3 regions of the Rahnella sp. RFA10(1/100) genome follow, and region 3 is predicted to be linked to each of the others. Evidence: predicted binding sites of a transcription regulator. Region 3 holds the regulator's gene; each other region holds the start of a gene.
What was found. Region 3 encodes LexA, which represses DNA repair genes until DNA is damaged. Its sites were predicted from a motif close to TNCTGTATGTACATACAGNA; they were not measured.
Positions count from the first base shown of each region.

Region 1: a site for LexA is predicted at 3,042-3,061, ahead of ETV65_RS14835 (YebG family protein). Genes of this name have one in related genera too.
Region 2: a site for LexA is predicted at 4,741-4,760, ahead of rmuC (DNA recombination protein RmuC). Genes of this name have one in related genera too.

Region 1 is NZ_SEWR01000004.1:312,095-319,149, reverse strand. Features, by position in the region: gene fhuE (ferric-rhodotorulic acid/ferric-coprogen receptor FhuE) at 1-1,998, opposite strand, end outside; gene ETV65_RS14840 (hypothetical protein) at 2,289-2,624, shown strand; gene ETV65_RS14835 (YebG family protein) at 2,684-3,028, opposite strand; gene ETV65_RS14830 (class I SAM-dependent methyltransferase) at 3,142-3,807, opposite strand; gene ETV65_RS14825 (TetR family transcriptional regulator) at 3,939-4,565, shown strand; gene ETV65_RS14820 (B3/4 domain-containing protein) at 4,721-5,410, shown strand; gene ETV65_RS14815 (nuclear transport factor 2 family protein) at 5,439-5,837, opposite strand; gene treF (alpha,alpha-trehalase TreF) at 6,072-7,055, opposite strand, start outside.
Region 2 is NZ_SEWR01000010.1:14,675-21,729, forward strand. Features, by position in the region: gene ubiB (ubiquinone biosynthesis regulatory protein kinase UbiB) at 13-1,644, opposite strand; gene ETV65_RS21800 (SCP2 domain-containing protein) at 1,641-2,249, opposite strand; gene ubiE (bifunctional demethylmenaquinone methyltransferase/2-methoxy-6-polyprenyl-1,4-benzoquinol methylase UbiE) at 2,263-3,018, opposite strand; gene rmuC (DNA recombination protein RmuC) at 3,130-4,698, opposite strand; gene ETV65_RS21815 (DedA family protein) at 4,856-5,383, opposite strand; gene udp (uridine phosphorylase) at 5,538-6,299, opposite strand; gene katE (catalase HPII) at 6,525-7,055, opposite strand, start outside.
Region 3 is NZ_SEWR01000007.1:248,007-255,061, reverse strand. Features, by position in the region: gene ubiA (4-hydroxybenzoate octaprenyltransferase) at 1-51, shown strand, start outside; gene plsB (glycerol-3-phosphate 1-O-acyltransferase PlsB) at 151-2,634, opposite strand; gene ETV65_RS20005 (diacylglycerol kinase) at 2,870-3,238, shown strand; gene lexA (transcriptional repressor LexA) at 3,358-3,966, shown strand; gene dinF (MATE family efflux transporter DinF) at 4,249-5,613, shown strand; gene ETV65_RS19990 (CsbD family protein) at 5,803-6,012, shown strand; gene zur (zinc uptake transcriptional repressor Zur) at 6,164-6,673, opposite strand; gene ETV65_RS19980 (ROK family transcriptional regulator) at 6,773-7,055, opposite strand, start outside.

The sequences.
Region 1 (7,055 bases), on a different contig from region 3:
CTGGAAAGTGCGGTTTTGCCAGTTTACACCACCGCCGACAGTCAGATCCGGCATCGCCGGCACCTGGTAGCGGCTGAATAATTTCAGCTGGGTCTGCGGCATATTGCTGTTGAGACGGCTGCCGGTTTCGTCTTTCGCCACATAACGCGTCGCACCGAAGGTCATTTGCAGGTTGTCGGTCACCGCGCCGTTTAGCTCAAATTCAGCACCTTTGCTGACGGTGCCATTGACCGCAACATAAGCCTGTTCGCTCGAACCGTTAACGTATCTGCTGCCGTCTTCCTGCGCCACGTTATCCTGTTCGATACGGAATACTGCCATCGTGGCGGTCAGACGACCGTCTATCCACGCAGATTTAAGCCCGGTTTCGTAGTTTTTCCCGGTCGTTGGTGACAGGTAATGACCGTTAATATCGCGGTCAGTCTGCGGCTGGAAGATGGACGTGTAACTGGCATACGCCGACCAGGTATCGTTAATGTCATACACCAGCCCGCCATACGGGGTGATGTTGTTTTTGTTCATACTGCCGCTGCTGCCGTTGGTGCTCCACCGGGTATAGCGCGCGCCGACGATCAACGAAAGCGGATCCGCCAGTGAGAAGCGCGTTGCGAAGTAACCCGCTTTTTGGCGAATCACATCGTCCGCATTCAGATACCAGTCTCCCCACTCCGGTTCGCTGACACGCCCGTCCCAGCTGTTGCCGAAACTGCCAATGGTGTCACTATCGAGGGAACCGTCTGCGCTGTAAGTCTGGTTATGCTGCCGGCTGTAGCTGATACCCGCCACCATCTGATGCTGACGGCCAAACCATTCAAACGGCCCGGTGGCATAAGTGTCGATGGAGTCCACTTTGCGGGTGCCACGGTCTTTGCTGCCAAAACCACTGAGGCCGGTGCCTGTAGTGTGATCCGGGAAATTCATGAGATAGAGCAATTTATCGTTAAACGTTTGCTCGCCGTGTGTGCCATTAACGCGCAATGTCCAGCCGTTATCAAAGTCATGCTTCACGTTAGCAAATACTTTGCGCGACTGGATGGCGTAATTCGTCCAGTCTGCGGAAGTATTCGTGCTGCGGTCATAATGGGTGCGCGAACCGTCGGTATACCAGGTTGGCAGGCCGCCCCACGTCGGGTTAGCGGTATTATTTTCCTGATAATCGTAACCGAGCGACACGGTGGTGTTATCGGTCACATCTGCATCCACCACGCCGTAGAAGAATTTTTTGCGCTTGTGATAGCGATCCAGCCAGCTGTCCTGATCCTGATAACCGGCGACCACGCGTCCGCGCACCGAGCCTTCCTGATTCAGCGGACCGGAAGCGTCCAGGACGTAACGCTGTTTGTTCCAGCTGCCGTAACCGGCGCTAATCTCACCGGTGAATTCTTTGCTGTCGGCGTGTTTACGCACCATGTTGACAGAAGCGGATGGATTACCCGTTCCGGTCATCAGGCCGGTTGCACCCCGCACCACTTCGATGCGGTCATAAATCGCGGTGTCTTCGGCTGCATCACCAAAATTCCAGGTATCGCTGACGGAGGTCGGAATGTCGTCGTAGGTGTAACTGTTGATGTAAAAACCGCGGGAAAAATAAGACACGCGTTCGCTGTCAATAACCTCCGTTGAGATGCCGGTGGTATTATTCAGCACGTCGCCGACCGACTGGAGGTTCTGATCCTGCATACGCTGTTGAGTGATAACGCTCACTGATTGCGGAATATCTCGCGGCGTCAGGTTCATTTTGGTGCCTGCGGTGGTGGTGCGGACGGCGTAATCCTGTGCGTCGCTGCCGGTTGGCGTCGCCGTGCCTTCGATCACCATATCTTGCTGCTGACCAAATGTATCCGTACTGGCAGTGCTTTTTATCCCGCTGAGGTTTTCAGCCGCCAGTACCGGATTTACCAGAACAAATATCGCCAGTGCCAGTGATGAAACCGCAAAAGTTCTCCCTGCGTCTGCGGCACACTGGTGTGCATAAATCGCCCTGCCATTCAAAGACATAACACATTCCCGTGGAAAATTTTATAGGTGTAAGACTGTTTCTATTATTGTTTTACATGAACAGTCTAAATGAGAATGTAAATAGTAATTATTAACGTTAACCATGTCGCGATGTGGATGAGTTTTAATAAGTAACAAAATGTTAATCAGGTTTTATCCGTGAACGGATCAGTGGTTGGAAATGCATGTCTCTGAGGTTTCTTATGCATTTCAGACTATTCTGTCCTGCATGCAGCCCTTCCGGGTTGTGGAGTCTTCTACCCTTAAGGTGTTCAACATAAGGAGACGCTATGAGACGAATCGCATTGTTACTCACCCTGTTGATCGCGGGTTCTGCTGTCGCCGAAGACACGACTTCGCAACATACTCCCGCGACCTATATCAATATCCTCTGTAGCTCCGCGCTTAATAAACCTGATGGTACTGCGGATTATTTCCGTGAGCAGATCAAAGATATTTCGACGCAATCTCAGTCTCCGTCGTCGATCAATAAGCCAGAGTTTAATGAGGATGAAGCGGATAAGGTGATTGAAACATGGACATCGCTCAGCAAAACCGATCGCGAAAAAATCAGGACACAACAGCAATGTCAGGACACCTTGCTTCAGCGATATCAGGCAGGATAAAGATGGGGACAGGATAAAAGAATGCGGGATGTGTTCCCGCATTATGTGGACGTTCTCTATCAGGCTGCTTTGACCGCGCGTACTTTTTTGGTCGCGGCAGGTTCAGCGACAGCCCGGTCTTCAGCGGTGGTATCGGCTGGTGCGACGGGCTGCTGCGCTGTCCCCTCTTCGGGCAGTTTGCTGGTGCGCAAAATATGCTGGACGGTATCTTTGTGTTCAGCAAGGTGAAGCGCAATATTTTCCGCGAGTGTTTCATCCAGGTCGAGATTGCTTTGTGACAGCCATTCAGTAAAAGCATCTGCCATGTCCAGCATTTTGTCGTATGCATCTGCTTCTTTCTTATTGGCAAAAGTCATTTTCTCTTCACCTTTTCTGACAACAACAAATTTTGTTTCAACAGCCATAATTCGCTCCTTATACTGTAATTATATCCAGTATACCAATGATCAGTGAAGGATACATCATCCGGCCTGTTTTTTATAGTGCGGAGCCTGGATCGCTCTGCCCGGGTGTCTGATCAGCGCAGCCTGACTGAAAGCTCGACATCATCACTGAATGGTACAGAAAGATAACCGTTCTCCGCCGAACGCACATGGGTAAGATAGTTCTGGTTGTAGCTCGCATTGTCGGCGATGATCATCGTGCCCGGATGAAAACGGCTTTCCAGCAAATGCAGAATATCGTCATAAAGTACTTTTGCGCCATCGAGAATCAGTAAATCGATGGTCTCTGGCAGATCAACGGCCAGTGTGTTCAGCGCGTCACCGACACGAATTTCGACTAAATCGCTCACGCCAGCCTGCACAAAATGTTCCCGTGCCTTTGCCACTTTTGTCGGCTCAAACTCGCTGGTGATGACCTTACCGCCGCCGTTATCGCGCAACGCCGCCGCCAGATACAACGTGGACAGCCCGAACGACATGCCAAATTCCACCACCGATGTTGCCTTAGTACTTCGCGCCAGCATATACAGCAGTTTGCCTGTCTCGCGTGATACCGGCAGCCACATGTGTTTCAGCAGACTATATAAATTCAGATACTCTGTTTTGCTGTGCATCATGCGCGTAGTTTCTTCTTCCGGTATCTGCGTGAAATCGAAACGGGCTGCAGCGCTGGCTTCATTGAAAAGACGGTCGAGTAATGGCGCCATCGGTGCGCAGGTCAGAGTGTTTTCTGTGGTCATGGGATTATCCTGTTTAACATTGAGCAACGTGTCATAACTGACTAGAATGCGAGTGATTCATCGCGTTTAAAATTATGCGATGTTTTCGTTGCCTCCACTATTCGCATTCTTTTTTGAGGACTCAGCCCGTCATGACCCACCGCCGCATCCCGCAGGTTTCCTCACGTAAAGAGCCAAAACAATCCCGCTCAGCCGGGCTGGTGGCGACCATTCTTGAAGCCGCTGCTCAGGTTTTAGCGAAGGAAGGCGCCGCCCGTTTTACTACCGGTCGCGTCGCTGAAAGAGCCGGAATCAGCATCGGTTCGCTGTATCAGTACTTTCCCAATAAAGCGGCGATTTTGTTTCGTCTGCAAAGCGACGAGTGGCGGCGAACCCGTGATATGCTGCGCAGCATTCTTCAGGACGCAGAAAAGACCCCTGCCGTGCGCTTACGTATTCTGGTGCATGAATTTATCCGTTCCGAATGTGAGGAAGCGCAGATGCGTGGCGCGCTCAGTGACGCCGCACCGTTTTATCGTGACGCCCCGGAGGCGCAGGAAGCTCGGGAGGCGGGAGAGGAAGTGTTTCATCGTTTTATGCATGAGGTAATGCCGGATGTCGCCGGAGAAAAGCGCCAGCTGGCGGGCGATCTGCTTTCCACCACACTCAGTGCTTTTGGCCGGGACTTTTCTGCCACCCCGCGTACTGCCGCTGAAATCAAAATTTATGCTGATGCGCTGGCGGACATGTTTACAGCCTATGTGCAGGGGGCGGTTTAGCCAGGCGTGAATTTTTGAGGGATAAGCGGGGCTATGAACGAGATGCCATGACGGCGCGTTTCTCAGAGGAATTACCGGGGATCCCAAAACGCTAATTTCGTTTCAGGCCGACGGATGGCATAGTAAATGTCTGATTTTTACAACAGGACCGTTCCATGATCGTCGTTACTCCGTCAGTCGATCCGTCACTTGCGCGAATCGCCCCCGGTTTTCGGGTATTAAGCGTGTCGGCGCAGGCCGCGCCGATAACTAACCCTGCCATTGCGGAAGCCGCTTTACAAAGGGCCTGCCGTTTTATCGTTGAGAATGATTTTCCCTGGGCGGATGAACATCTGAACGCCTGGACCGGGGTTTTCAAAGCCTTTGGGGCGAAACCTAAACGTACTGCCTGCTCAGCCGATGCCCTCAGAAAACGCGTGCTGAAAGACGGCACGATGCCGGCCATCGATCCGGTGGTCGATCTCTACAATGCGGTGAGCATTCAGTATGCCATTCCGGTCGGTGGCGAAAATATTTCTGCTTATTCCGGCCATCCGAGGCTGACATTTGCCGATGGCAGCGAGCCTTTTGACACCATGAAAGCCGGCGAACCGGTGATTGAATTCCCCGATGCCGGAGAAGTTATCTGGCGTGATGATACGGGGGTGACCTGCCGGCGCTGGAACTGGCGTCAGGGTATCAGAACCCGGCTCGACAGCGAGGCACACAACATGTGGTTCATCCTCGAAAGCCTGCCCGCCATGCCTTTGCAGGCACTCCATGACGCAGGTGATATGCTGATTAACGGACTGGAACAACTGATGCCAGGTGTTAAAACTGACGTGAAGCTGATAACACTGGGTTGATGATGCAAATAAGGCTCCTTGCGGAGCCTTATTTATGATCCAGCAGCGAGGTGCCGTAAGAATTATCGATGGTACATACCCAGCGCCCGTCCGGTTCATGGCGGAAAACATAAGTGGCACGACGGGTAGTGGTCACTGTGCCGCCCTGTCCGTCGGGGAAGTGCAGCACCGTTTCCATGATCACCAGCGCATCCTGCGCCCCCTCAATCACCTGCATCTCACCCTGTTCCACCACCAGTTGATCCTGGAAATAATCCGAGATGGCGATAAAGGCTTTGCGGATATCGTTTTTGCCGCGGGCAATCATGCCCGGTTTAATCACCAGTGCCGCATCCACGGCGTAATGCGCCATCAGCGAGTCGAAATCTCTGTCTGATATGGCTTTGTCACAAGCTTCGATAATCTGGCGGATCGGGTGTGTACTCATCCGTTAATGTCCTTTCGCTGAGTTCCAGAATAATGAGATCCCTGTCTGAAATAACAGGATGTCGACCAGGCAGCTGAAGTCTGTCTCTGACATGTTAATAACAAATTTTTTGCCAATAAACATCCCTGCCTTCAGCATGCCCTGATACCGGCAGGCGTGCTGAAGGCCGCGCTACACCAGGCGTTTGAACGTTGGCTGATGGAACAGGGTCAGAGTGGTGATAAGAAAACCGGATCAGTCGTAATTCTCACCATACAGACCAATGAGCCGCCGCACGACACCATTGGTCCAGCCGAAGCCATCCTGCAGCGGATATTCCCCGCCGCCACCTTCACGAGGGATGCCCCCTGAGATGTGGTATTTCTCGATCAGTTTATGATGTTGCTGGTAATACTGATTCACCGTTTTCAGCCAGTTACGGGCAATTTCATCACCCAGCGCATCATTGCCGTATTGCTTGAAACCCTGAATTGCCATCCATTGCAGAGGAGCCCAGCCGTTGGGTTTATCCCATTGTTCACCGGTTTCATATTCCGTCGCCATGATGCCGCCGGGCGTGAATAAACGTTTACGTACAGCCTCTGAAAGCCGTTCAGCCTGGTAATGACTGGCAAGCCCCACATACAACGGCACGACGCTGGCAGCGGAGAACAACGCCATTTGCTGACGGTGCCAGTCGTAATCGCGAAAACAACCTTCGTTGTCATCCCACAGATAACGGTTTATGGCGTCACGCCGGTTTTCTGCTTTACGGCGGAATAAAATTTCGGTGACTTTATCTCCCTTCAAACCGGAAATATTGGCGATAGCGCTTTCGAGTTTATGCATAAACGCATTCAGATCTACCGGGATAAATTGCGTGGTACGGATACTGGCGAGACGGTGGCCGTCACGCAACCAGCGCGATGAATAATCCCAGCCAGATTCCGCCCCCGCACGCAAATCGCGGTAAACTTCGTTGGCTGGCCGGCCTGAATGTTTAGCGGTTTCGACGTCTTCACGCCACGATTCATCGCGCGGGGTGTCCCTGTCATCCCAGTAACGGTTAAGCAGTGTACCGTCCGGCAGGCAAACTGCATGGCGGTACGCCTGATTCGGCGCGAGAGAGTCCGCACCATCCATCCAGAATTCATATTCCATTTTCAGATGATCGAGATACCGCCGTGCGCCACGTACACCGTCTTCCTCGAACAGTTCAACCATCAGCGCGAACACCGG
Region 2 (7,055 bases), on a different contig from region 3:
AAAACAATTTGTTTAGCTGGCGCGTTTCCATCCGATTAACCATGAAACAACACCTGCCGCCATCAGGCAAGCGGGGTAAACCTTAACGCCGCCTAACAGTAAAAGGGTTCCGCTCAACAACAGCGTCGCACCCATTCCCAACAAATAACGAGACTGTCCCTGACGGGAACTCTGGTTATGAATCTGGGAGGAAAGTTTCTCAATGTTGTATTGCAACAGCTTGTGCTGCTGCAGGCTCTGATAAACCAAATCTGGCAGTTCAGGCATTTTCTCAATCCAGAACGGCGCACGCTCTTTCAGTGCACGGATCATCGCTGGCAGGCCAACCTGATCACGAACCCAGCTTTCGAGGAAAGGTTTCGCCGTTGTCCACAAATCCAGTTGAGGATAAAGCTGACGCCCGAGGCCTTCGACATACAACAGTGTCTTTTGCAGCAACACCAGCTGAGGCTGGACTTCCATATTAAAACGGCGAGCCGTATTAAACAGATTTAACAATACGTTACCGAAGGAAATATCCGCCAGCGGTTTCTCAAAAATCGGTTCACACACTGTCCGGATCGCAAATTCGAATTCTTCAACGTTGGTATCACGCGGGACCCAGCCGGAATCGACATGCAACTCCGCCACTTTGCGGTAATCGCGATTAAAGAACGCGATGAAATTCTCCGCCAGATAGCGTTTGTCTTCCTTGTTGAGCGAACCAACTATGCCGCAATCAATGCCTATGTAGCAAGGATCTTCCGGCGTTTCGTAGCTCACAAAAATATTGCCCGGATGCATATCGGCATGAAAGAAACTGTCGCGGAAAACCTGAGTGAAGAAGACCTGCACACCGCGCTCCGCCAGCAATTTCATATTGGTGCCCTGCTTTTTCAGCGCCTCAATATCAGAAACAGGGATCCCATAAATACGTTCCATCACCATCAGTTGTTCGCTGCAATAATCCGGATAAACTTCCGGCACATACAGCATCGGGCTCCCTTCAAAGTTACGACGAAGCTGAATGGCATTCGCGGCTTCACGTAGCAGATTCAGTTCATCAAGCAGCGTTTTTTCATACTCGCGCACCACTTCACGCGGACGCAAACGGCGGCCATCTGGCAACAGAATCGGCAACCAGCCAGCAAGACGCGACATCAAACGGATGTCCGCAACAATGGTCGGTAAAATATCCGGGCGGATAACTTTGAGCACCACTGGTTTGCCGTTTTCTTTCAGGATCGCTGTATGCACCTGAGCAATCGACGCAGATGCCAGCGGTGTCTGGTCGAACTCATCAAACCAGGTTTCCAGCGGGCCACCCAGCGCAGCATTAATTTGCTGACGGGCTTTTGCGCCATCAAACGGCGGAACATGGTCCTGGAGCAAAGCCAGTTGATCGGCAATTTGCGGAGGGAAAAGATCGCGGCGTGTCGACATCATCTGACCGAACTTGATCCATACCGGTCCAAGTTGTTCCAGTGCCAGACGCATGCGCTCACCCAACGGTTTTTCTTTATGACGATGAGGTAACCAGAAAAAAAGATAACGCCCCATTCTCAGCGGTAACGTTAAGCGGATTTTAGGGATCAGTTCGTCAAGGCCGTAGATCAGAAACATGCGGATAATCAGATATAAACGTCGCATTTCCCTAGGCGTCACGGTTTATCCTCCAGTTTTTTGATTCGTTTATCCAGCGCATCCAGTTCGCCCACCAGTGCGGAAACCTCATCACTAAACCAGACAACTTCCAGCGGACCGGGTGCCATTTTCCACTCTTCCGTCAGCGTTTGCGCTACATAGCTCTGCTGATGTTTCAGCCCTTTTTGCAGAAAGCTGAAAGCCCCCTGCACAGCCTGGCTCACGCCCTGTGCCGCAATATCACCGATATAGGGTGCCAGAAACTCAGCAGGCTCAATTTCCGCCATATCCAGCAATGCAGAAAATTGCTGAACCACGGCGATATCACCATCAACCACCAGCCCGCCACTACGCATCATTGGCGACAACTGCTGGCGATCACGTAACTTATGCAGCACTGACAGTTTCGAGGTGACAGTGCAATCCGCCGCCCCATCCCATTGTCCGAGCACATCAATTTTGTGTTCACTGAATACAAACGTCAGGGGTGTACTCAGTTCCTGCAATTCGACACGCAGAACTTTGCCGGCCAGACGTGTCCGTGCCGCCTTCATGCTGCGATCTCTGAAAAGCAGGTAATTAAGCGGCGTCTCGATAGCGGCAGTCAGTAACGGCGTTAACAACATCGGCATACTCATATCAGAATTTGAAACCCCGATGTAACGCCACGATGCCGCCAGTCAGGTTGTGATAAGTCACATTTTCAAAACCTGCGTCTGCCATCATTCCTTTCAGTGTTTCCTGATCCGGATGCATACGAATTGATTCAGCCAGATAACGATAGCTTTCCGCATCATGCGCAACCAGTTCACCTATACGCGGTAAAATATGGAAGGAATAGGTGTCATAAGCTTTGCTCAGCGGTTTGAACACCGGTTTGGAGAATTCTAATACCAGCAGACGGCCGCCCGGCTTGAGGACACGGAACATGGAGCGCAGCGCCTTCTCTTTTTCAGTCACATTACGCAGACCGAAAGAGATGGTGATGCAGTCAAAATAATTGTCCGGGAACGGCAGGGCCTCGGCATTCGCCTGAACGTAACTGACGTTGCCAACGATGCCGAGATTGCGCAGCTTTTCGCGCCCCATCTTCAACATGGAATCGTTAATATCCGCCAGAACGACTTCGCCTTTCTCACCCACCAGACGGGAGAATTTTGCGGTCAGATCGCCCGTACCACCGGCCAGATCCAGCACACGTTGTCCCTGACGGACACCGCTGCAATCAATTGTGAAGCGTTTCCAGATGCGATGAATACCAAAAGACATCAGGTCATTCATCAAATCATATTTTGCCGCAACGGAATGGAAGACTTCTGCCACCATTTCCTGTTTTTCATCTTTGGCTACTGTACGAAAACCAAAATGGGTGGTTTCCGGCGTCTGCTTTTCCATTATTTATGCCTGCTTTTTCAGTCGAACTCTTGGGGAGAAGTGTATCAGAACCCGTTCGAAAGCCCCATCACCGATGGTGATTCAACATATTGCGAAGATTCACGCATTGAATCACACACAATGCGGCCCCTCTGAGAGCAATGCCTGCTCGTGAGCGGTTAACTCACCCGGGTTCAGCGTCTGTTCTTCTTCCGCATCAGAGGTATCGGGCAGAGATGCGGTGTCTTCAGGTTCGTTTTCCGCTTTCGCTATTTCAGCCAGAGAGGGACTGATAGGTCGTTTAACTTCAACACCCAGCGCGCGAAAACTTTCCACCTGCCCGATAAGATTACCACGGCCTTGCGAGAGTTTATTCATCGCGGATCGATAACTTCCCTGCGCTTTGTCGAGACTTTGTCCCATCGACTCCATGTCATCCACAAACAATCGCAGTTTGTCGTAAAGACGGGCCGCGCGATCGGCGATACGTTTGGCGTTCTGACTCTGATGCTCATAGCGCCACAAGTTGCTGATCGTTCGTAGCGCCACCAGCAAGGTCGTCGGGCTGACCAACATAATATTGTGGCGAAGCGCTTCGCTGATCAATTCGGGCTCCCGGTCGATAGCCAACAGAAAAGCAGGCTCAACGGGGATAAACATCAGCACATAATCGAGGCTGCGCAGACCGGGAAGTTGCTGGTAATCTTTGCGCCCGAGCAGGCGGATATGTCCGCGCACTGAGGCAATATGTTCATTGAGTGCCGCTTCCCGCTCGCTGTCATCCTCACTGTTGAAATAACGCTCATACGCAACCAGCGTCATTTTGGCGTCAATCACCACGTCTTTATTCTGCGGTAACCGTACGACCACATCAGGTTGCATCCGGCTGTTGCTATCCACCTGCACGCTGACCTGCGTCTGGTATTCATGCCCTTCGCGTAAACCGGAAGCCTCGAGCACGCGACTCAGAACCACTTCACCCCAGTTGCCCTGCGTTTTATTATCACCTTTCAGAGCTTTAGTCAGGTTGACGGCTTCGCGTGCCATCTCCACATTCAGTTGCTGTAAATTGCGGATCTCATGCGCCAGCGTATGTCGCTCACGGGCTTCCTGCCCGAAGCTGTCCTGCACCTGGCGGCGGAAACCATCCAGTTGCTCACGCAACGGCAGCAGTAACTTATCGAGACTTTGCTTGTTCTGTTCATCGGCACGACGGCCATTTTGTTCGAAAATCCGGTTAGCCAGGTTTTCAAACTGGCTGCTCAGGCGCTGTTCGCTGTTAATCAGCAGACGCTGCTTTTCTTCAGCCGCCATGCGGGTTTCGTCCAGACGGGTCGAAACCTCACGCAACTCAGCTTCCTGCGCACTGTTGATTTCCCGCTGCGCACGCAGTTCCTGATTGAGTTGGTCACACTCGTTTTGCCAGTGGACAAGAAGTTGTAATTTTTCCTGGCTGGCCGCCTGCAGACTGTGCAGTTTTCGCAGCTCAAGTTCAGCTTCACGCAGTTGCTGCTGGCCTGATTGCCGCTCGATTTTGTGCGTATCATTTTCCGTTTTAAGCTGTTCCAGCGATTGTTCCAGCAAACGGCGTTGCGTTTCATACTCCGTCTGTTGTTGCTGTTGGCGCAAACTGGCAATCAGCCATCCTAAGAGTAAGCCAATTAACCCTGCCCCCAGGGCAGTCAGAATGCTGATATCCACGTGATTTCCCTCTTCAAGTCTCTTGCGGCCAAGGTAATGTCAGGCTGTATGGATGTCCAGTCTATTTTCTGTTGCATTGAACCTTTGCGAGACGTCTTCCAAAAAGGAATTTCTCTGTATTTGCCCCCTTGCGACGGGCAACGACAGAGGGCAGGATTTAAAACCAGCGGCTCAGCCACTGAATGCCAAACGCACCGGGTGCCAGAATGCCGAAAGCCCAGATAAGTGCCGAGGTCACATTCGCAATCTGGAAATACTTTTGCGGCATACCGCAGATGCCAGCAACCAGTGGCACAACGGCGCGAAGCGGGCCAAAAAAGCGGCCGATAAAGGCCCCCGGCATGCCCCATTTTTCAAAGAAAGCATGCCCCCGAACCAACATTTGCGGATGACGGGAGAAAGGCCAGAAATTGCCAACACGATCCTGATAACGGGCACCAATCCAGTAAGAAAGCCAGTCGCCCAGGAAAGCCCCCGCAGCGGCGGCTGCCCAGATGGGCCAGAACGGTATGCCGGTTTCGCCAATCAGCGCACCGAGCCCCAACAAGATAAACGTTGCCGGAAGCAGCAGGGAAAGGAATGCCAGCGATTCACCAAAGGCCAGAAAAAAAACGATCGGCGCAGCCCACACCTGATGGGCACGAATGAAGGTAGTGGTGTACTCAAGAAGGTCGTGAACAGTCAAAAATGCAGTTCCTTGTGTCAGAGATCCGGAAGGGAATACATCAATTATTCCAGATGGATTACTAACATGACCTTAACAGATCTGCTTAACAGAGCAAAAAAACGGGCCGTCAGAGGCCCGTTGATAAGATGTGGTTGTTTTAGTTTTACAGGGACTAAAGCAGTCTGCGGGCCGCTTCGACAACAATCTTCACCGCATGGCTTTCGGTCTTTTTCATGGTTTCCGCATTAGGAATTTCCTGCTGCGTGCGGTTCACGATAACACCGGCAACCATCCCGGCGCGCAGACCCTGGCTTGCACACATGGTCAGCAGAGTCGCGGATTCCATTTCGTAGTTCATGACGCCCATTTCCTGCCATTCTTTCATCGATTCTTTGAAGCGACGGACAACACGGCCGGAGTAAGTGTCATAACGTTCCTGACCCGGATAGAACGTGTCAGAAGATGCAGTAACGCCAATGTGTGTCGCGGCTCCCACGGCTTCTGCCGCCGCAACCAGCGCGGTAGTGCAGGCAAAATCGGCTACCGCAGGGAATTCCATCGGCGCAAAGTGCAGGCTCGCGCCATCAAGACGAACGGCAGCGGTCGTGACCAGCACGTCACCGACATTGATATGTGGTTGGATCGCACCCGTTGTGCCGACACGCAGGAAAGTACGGATCCCCAGCTGTGCCAGTTCTTCCACTGCGATGGAGGTAGAAGGCCCGCCGATACCGGTTGAGCAAACAATCACAGATTTGCCATCAAGCTCAGCACGCCATGAGGTAAATTCGCGGTGGGAGGCCAGACGAACCGGGTTCTCCATCAGTTTGGCAATTTTTTCTACGCGCTCAGGATCGCCGGGAACAATCGCCAGCGACGCGCCGTTTAAATCTTTTTTGGCCAGGCCAAGATGGAAAACTTCGGGCTGAGACATAACAAACTCCTCGGTGTGTAAGGTCATTTATTGGCAGGAGGAACACCCGGCAACTGTACTCAACATTGTGGCGTTATTTCGTGACGGTCGTCACTATGATGTAACAACTTGAATTGCGCATACATTTATTTTGTGACGCTCATCACAAAATAAAGGTGCATTTCACTGAAACCTGAACAGGCAATCTCCGTTACCGGAGGTTGCCTGCTTTCCAGCTACAGCAAATCAGGCAGGCACAGCCTCTGCCAACGCACTGCGTGACCAGATCCGGTGTTTGAGCATTTCTTTCAGGAACGTTTTCAGTAATGCTCCCTCCGCTTTTTCACCTTCGACAATGCCCTCTTCCGGCACGTCATCCGTCAACCCCAGCAGTGATTTGAAGCGGCGTGCATCGCCACTTAGGCCTACGACTTTCAGGTGCTTGTAGGCCTCGAGCACGTAATGCCGCGCATCGCCGTTCATGAGCAGTGCATCGATATGTCCGTGCGGAACAATCACCGCATCCACGGTGATGGAAGGCGCCCCGGCAAAGGTTGCATCAACCGGCAACGTGGAGCCATCATCGGCAGTTACATTGCCTAAATGACTGGCCAGCAGTTTAGGATGGACGCCTGCGACCTGAAGCGCCTGCAACGTTTCCAGAACATCTGCCGCTTTCACGCCCTCCCCCAATAATATTGCCACCTGACGTCCTTTGAGCGTGCCTTTACCGCTGGCATACAAACTCAGCGACGGATCATTTTTCAGGCCATTCAC
Region 3 (7,055 bases):
CTGGTGCTGTTCCTCGGCATTCTGATGAGCCTGTCAGGGTTCACGTTGTAAATATTCCTGAACTGATTCAACGCCCATAAAAAAACGCCCGGCCTCCGTAAAGAGTCCGGGCGTTTTTATGCAGCCAGCACTGGCTGGCGCTAATGGCGGTTAATGATTGGTATCGCGCACATCCAGCTTCGGCTCCGCCGGAGGCGCAGTCGGTTGCGGCAAATCAGACGGCATACCCGCACTCTCAATGGTCAGCTTGATGTCTGATGTCATCAGATCACTGAGCATGAGATAAATTTCACGTGTTTGTTCCTGAATGGCATCACCGCTGTCACTGATATAGCCTTCAGCGCGAAGTGTACCGACCAGCGTCGAGAAAACGGCTTTATCGAAGAATTCAGGGGCATTGATACCGTGCAGTACGGACAAACGCTGCGCCATAATCCGGCTCTCTTTCTCCAGCGCACCACGGTTGATACTTGGGTTATTGGTGAGCAGGGAGAAGGTAATCGCGTAGCGTTGCAGCGTTTCACGTACACCGGCCGCCAGCAGTTGCAGGGTACGGATCCGCGCCGGATTAAGGGTCAGTTCATCATCTTCAAGATGAATGATTTGCTGGCGTGCCAGTTCCAGCGTCAAAACATCCAATACCTGTGGCAGCTCAGACGTCTCGAAATGCATAAACAATTCGGCTTTGAGCATCGGATAAATCAGTTCGACCTGACGCAGTAATTCCGCGCGGCTGACCTGACGGTGATGCATCACAATGCTTGAAATCAGCGACGGCAACACCAGCATATGATGGATGTTGTTGCGGTAGTACGTCATCAGAACGGCCTGTTCGCGCGGCAGTACGATGATGTCGCCAATGTTGTCTTTCTCAACCTGGAACTTGTTCATGTTCAGCGCGTGATCGAGCAACTGATCGGCAGTCAGATCCGGCACCGTTGAATCCGCGTTGTAAGGTACGTTACGCAATAATTGCAGGTAGCAGTCGATTTGCTCGGTCAGTTGTTCACGGGTCAGTGAACGCTGGCGTGAGGCCAGCAGCGCGGTACAACACAAGTTCATAGCATTGGCTGCTGCTGAATTGTTGATACGCACCATGATCTGTTCTGCTAAGTCCTGTACCGTTGGCGTCAGCCAGCTAGGACGTTGTGCTTCGATCGGGTCGATGGCTTCACGCCAGGTCGGCACATTCTGGTTCAGGTAAGTGGTCAGATGCAGCGGTTCACCAAAGTTCACATATCCCTGGCCAAGGTTGCGCAGCTTGCGCAAGCCGTTAAGCATTTGCGTCAGGCTTTCTTTCTCTTTGGTCGCACCGCGCAATTCTTTGGCGTACGTACCGACTTCCATGACGTGCTCATAACCGATGTAAATTGGCACCAGCGTGATCGGGCGTGAACCACCGCGCAACATGGCCTGAATAGTCATGGCCAGCGTACCGGTTTTCGGCTCCAGCAGGCGTCCGGTTCGCGAACGCCCCCCTTCCACAAAGTATTCCACCGAATAACCACGGCTGAATAGTTCGCCCAGATATTCACGGAACACCGTTGAATAGAGCTTGTTTCCTTTGAAGGTTCGACGAATAAAGAACGCGCCCAGACGGCGGAAAATCGGGCCAGCTGGCCAGAAATTCAGGTTGATGCCAGCGGCAATATGCGGCGGTACCAGCCCCTGATGATAGAGCACGTAAGACAGAAGCAGATAGTCCATGTGGCTGCGGTGGCAGGGCACATACACAATTTCCTGGCCGTCCAGCGCCAGCTGGCGTACACGCTCAGCATTATTAACATTGATGCCTTTGTACAAACGGTTCCACGTCCAGCTCAGTACGCGATCAGAGAGGCGCACGGCTTCATAAGAGAAGTCAGCGGCAATCTCTTCCATCAGGGCGATGGCATTTTGCTGGGCTTTTTCGTGGGAAATTTTCTTGCTGCGGGCTTCGTCTTCAATCGCTTTTTCAATGGCTTTTGAGGACAGCAATTTGTTGAACAAGTCCTGACGTGCCGGAAGACGTGGGCCAACGGCGGCCAGACGTTGACGGGAGAAGTGCATCCGCGCCACACGTGCCAGCTTTTGAGCAATGGTTTTATCTGTGCCGTGTTCCGTCGCCATATAACGCAGGGAAACGGTATTGGAGAAGCGGACAAAACTGTCCCGCCCCAGCCAAAGCACAGCGAAGAATTTCTGGATGCCGTTCAGTACGCGCAGATGTGGCGTGTCATCCTGACCTTCACGGCCCGGTGCCCGACCAAACATCACCGACACCGGCAACATCTGAATGTCTAAATCCGGGTTATTGCGGTGCAAATCAAGGTAGTCGTGGAACAGCTTTACGGATTCCTGCTTCGGCGTGTAATAAGAGAATACGCGCGGACCTTCAGCAATAAAGACATGGCTTGGCAGCAGGGTTCCGTCAATTTCCAGCGGAATAAGGGGATCAGGCAGATTCTGTGCCAGACATTGCGCACGCAACGTCAGCAAATCGGCTTTGGAATTATAGGGCAATACATACAAAATCGGCCGCGTCGGGTCTAAATGCAACTCGGTAACCGGATCTGAAGGTATGACCTTGCTCTTTACCAGCAATGAGAGCGGTAAATTCAATAATGTGTAATAAAGTCTACGCCAACCTGACATAAAAACGTGAAGCCTCTTGTTAGCCATTTCGCCGCAAGGATACCAGAAAGCTCAGATGAGATCTGTGGTGATGCAATACCCTTCTTATTTCAAGCCGCAGGGGTGTTGGCTTAAGACGTTCACCCGAATCACTTACTCATGTAAGCTCATCAGGATTCACTTCTTTACCGCCTTTCTGCACCCCGACTATTTGGGGTATAAAGTGCGGCAAATTCTCTAAGGATCAGTAAAAGAAATGGCTAACCAAGTCACTGGATTTACCCGAATTTATAAAGCAGCTGGCTATTCCTGGAAAGGGCTGAAAGCGGCATGGCAAAATGAAGCGGCCTTTCGCCAGGAAGCCAGCGTCGCTATTCCGTTAATTTTGTTATCTTTTTGGTTTGATGTCAGCCCCGTAGAACGCATTCTGCTGGTGGGATCCGTTGTTTTGGTCTGTGTCACTGAACTGCTCAACAGCGCGGTAGAATGCGCGATAGACCGTATCGGATCTGAGTTTCACGTACTTTCAGGTCGTGCAAAAGATATCGGCTCGGCTGCCGTACTTCTGACCATCATATTGGCGTTTTTTGTCTGGGTCAGCATCTTTTGGCCACGATGGTTCTGATTTGGAATCTGCATTCCAGGAATCAACGTTATGCCCTGTTTTTATTCAATCTTAGGTTTTCATTGATCGTTTAGCTGTATATACTCACAGCAAGACTGTATAAACAACCAGGGGGCGGAATGAAAGCTTTAACGACCAGACAACAAGAGGTCTACGACCTTATTCGCGATCATATCTCCACCACCGGTATGCCACCCACCCGCGCAGAGATTGCATCACGTCTGGGGTTCCGTTCCCCCAATGCGGCGGAAGAGCATCTCAAAGCGCTGGCGCGTAAGGGTGTTATTGAGATTGTTTCCGGCGCATCACGTGGCATTCGTTTGCTGATGGAAGAAGAAGAGGGTTTACCGCTGATCGGCCGGGTTGCTGCCGGTGAGCCGTTGCTGGCCCAGCAACATATTGAAGGACACTATCAGGTCGATCCGGCCATGTTTAAGCCGAGTGCCGATTTCCTGCTGCGTGTCAGCGGTATGTCGATGCGTGATATCGGTATTCTTGATGGCGATCTGCTGGCTGTACATAAAACGCAAGACGTGCGTAATGGACAGGTTGTTGTGGCCCGTATAGATGATGAAGTCACCGTGAAACGTCTGAAAAAACAGGGCAGTGTGGTGCAGTTATTGCCTGAAAACAGCGATTTCCAGCCGATCGTGGTTGATTTACGTGAGCAGAATTTCAGCATTGAAGGGCTGGCCGTAGGCGTCATCCGCAACGGTGACTGGATCTGACCTTCGTACTTCGGGCTGCAGATGCGTTGGCTGCGTGCGTTCACCCGAATCACTGACTCCTGTCAGCTCATCGGGATTTTTTTACTTGCCGCCTTCCTGCAACTCGAATGACTCGGTCAGATATTACTGGGTCAAATTCTTGATCCCAATGGTCATATTGTTGATTTGCGGGTTCGTTAGCCGCCTCTGACATACCGCTAAGCTTTAACGTTTCATCTCGTCGCCCCTTCCGGGGCGATGTCACTTACAGGCATAACCTGAACCTCCGGCATGAGATTCTCTATGCAACATCATTCCCCGCGACAAACACTCAAAAACACCTTTTTAAGCCCCGCCGATAAGGCGCTCTGGAGGCTGGCATTGCCGATGATTTTTTCAAATATCACGGTGCCTCTTCTCGGGCTTGTGGATACGGCGGTGATCGGTCATCTCGACAGCCCGGATTATCTCGGCGGAGTGGCTGTGGGTTCGATGATCACGACTTTCCTCTTTATGCTCTTACTTTTTTTACGGATGAGTACCACCGGCATGACCGCTCAGGCGCTGGGCGCGAATGATAACCGGTTGCTGGCGCGCGCTTTCGTACAACCCTTTCTGCTGGCCGTATTGTCTGGTCTCACCATAGTGTTGTTCCGGCACCCCCTGATGGAACAGGCGTTTCATATCGTCGGGGGCAGCCAACCGGTGCTTGAACAGGCGAGGCTGTTTATCGAAATTCGCTGGTTCAGTGCCCCGGCTTCACTGGCGAATCTGGTGATCCTTGGCTGGCTGTTGGGCATTCAGTATGTTCGCGGGCCGGTGATTTTGCTGATTGCCGGGAATCTGCTGAATATCATTCTGGATCTGTGGCTGGTGATGGGGCTGGGCTGGAATGTGCGTGGTGCTGCCATGGCGACGGCAAGTTCCGAGTATTTCACGCTATTTATCGGGCTGTACTTTGTCTGGCGGGTAATGAAGCAACGGGGTATAACCGGCGCACAAATCACCTCGGCCTGGCGTGGTAACCTGCGCCGTCTGCTGGGGCTTAACCGCGACATTATGTTGCGTTCACTTCTGCTTCAGCTTTGCTTTGCCTCACTGACCGTTCTCGGCGCACGGCTTGGCAGCCACATCGTGGCGGTGAATGCGGTGCTGATGAACCTGCTGACCTTCACCGCTTTTGCGCTGGACGGTTTTGCCTATGCTATCGAAGCGCATTCCGGTGAAGCATTCGGTGCCCGGAATCGCCAGAAATTGCTGGATGTCTGGCATGCCGCGTGCCGTCAGGCCGGGCTGGTTGCCCTGATTTTTGCCCTGATTTATGCGCTTGCAGGCGGGGCGATCATTGATGCGCTGACGTCACTACCTGAGTTACGCGAACTGGCGGACCATTATCTGGGCTGGCAAATCATCCTGCCGCTGGTAGCTGTCTGGTGTTATTTACTGGATGGCATGTTTATCGGTGCCACGCGCGGGCGGGATATGCGTAACAGTATGGTCGTGGCGGCGATAGGATACGGGCTGACGCTTTTCAGCTTACCGCTGTTGGGCAACCATGCCTTGTGGCTGGCATTGACGGTTTTCCTGGGGATGCGGGGATTATCCCTTGGCTGGATTTGGTGCCGTTACTGGCGGCACGACACCTGGTTTTCGCTTCATGCGGACTGATTTGTATGCTTTTCAAAGGAATAAACCCCGCCCTGGCGTTATTTCCTGCTTTGGATTAATCCTAATAACGGGTTTTATCTCTGTTTCAGGAGGATTAATCGAGATTCTCTACTAACCTTTGAAGTGTTAAGGACGAACTGCAAGCCAGAAATGCAGTTCACAAAACCCAAGGTAACAGGAGATATTATTATGAATAAGGATCAAGCCGACGGTAACTGGAAACAGTTCAAAGGGAAAGTGAAAGAACAATGGGGTAAATTGACTGATGATGACCTGACAGTGGTTGAAGGTAAACGTGATCAGTTAGTGGGTAAAATTCAGGAGCGCTATGGCTATCAGAAAGATCAGGCCGAGAAAGAGCTCAATGAATGGGAAACCAAAAATAAATATCACTGGTAACATGCGACTCCCCCTCGCATATCAGTGACGTATCCTGAAAAATGCTGCTCCTACCCGGAACAATTCAGGATACGGGTACACGGAAGTACCCAACCTTTGCATTTCACCTTCCCGCAGTCTTTCAGTTCCTCTTCCGTAACACCTTCATCTCTCAGCGTTTTTTCACCACTATACTGTGGTCGTGATCACACCGGTCATGGCTGTCACAGGTTTCCACTACTTTACATTCTGCACATAATCCATGCGCTTCCACCACAGAATGGCGAAGATCAAAGCCGGATTCCATTGCCAGTTTTGCCAGGCGTTCTTCGATGCCATCGGTGGTTTTTTCTGTGACCAGCCCACAGCGGTCACAGATAAACAGCGCAGAAGTATGGCTTGGCTCTTCAAAATGATGGCAGAGAACATAACTATTTGCAGATTCAACGCGGTGAATAAACCCCTGTTCCAGCAGAAAATCCAGCGCCCGGTAAACCGTTGGCGGTTTCGCCTGAGGTTCGCTCACACGCAACAGATCCAGCAAATCATAGGCGCTGATCGCACCGGGTTGTTGCGTCATCAGACGCAGTACTTCCAGCCGCTGCGGGGTCAGGCGAACATTGCGCTGCTGGCAAAGCTCTTCAGCTTGTGAAAGTAATTTTTCCGGGTTATTCAGGGTCATGGCAACGGTCTCTGAGCGCAGATTGGAATAAAGAGGCCACATCATGCGACCCGTGATGATTTTACCATGCTTGCACCAAAACGACGAATTATGCGCCATTCAACCTGCCATCGCGTCCAGCGCCTTTTCCACATACAGATATCCGATACCCATAATCTGCTGCTCCCGGCTCAGTATTCCCGGTGCAATATGCGTAGCCTGAATTTTGACGTGATCGATACGATCAAAGGGATTGAGGCCGCTTTGTCCGCAGACGGTTTTCAGCCAGGCATCGCCAAAACCACAACTGCGGCCATAAAGATAAATGTGATTGATATTCAGAATGTTAAGAAAGTTATACAGACTCAGCCCCAGCGCGCGGGCACCTTCCATAACCTGCTCG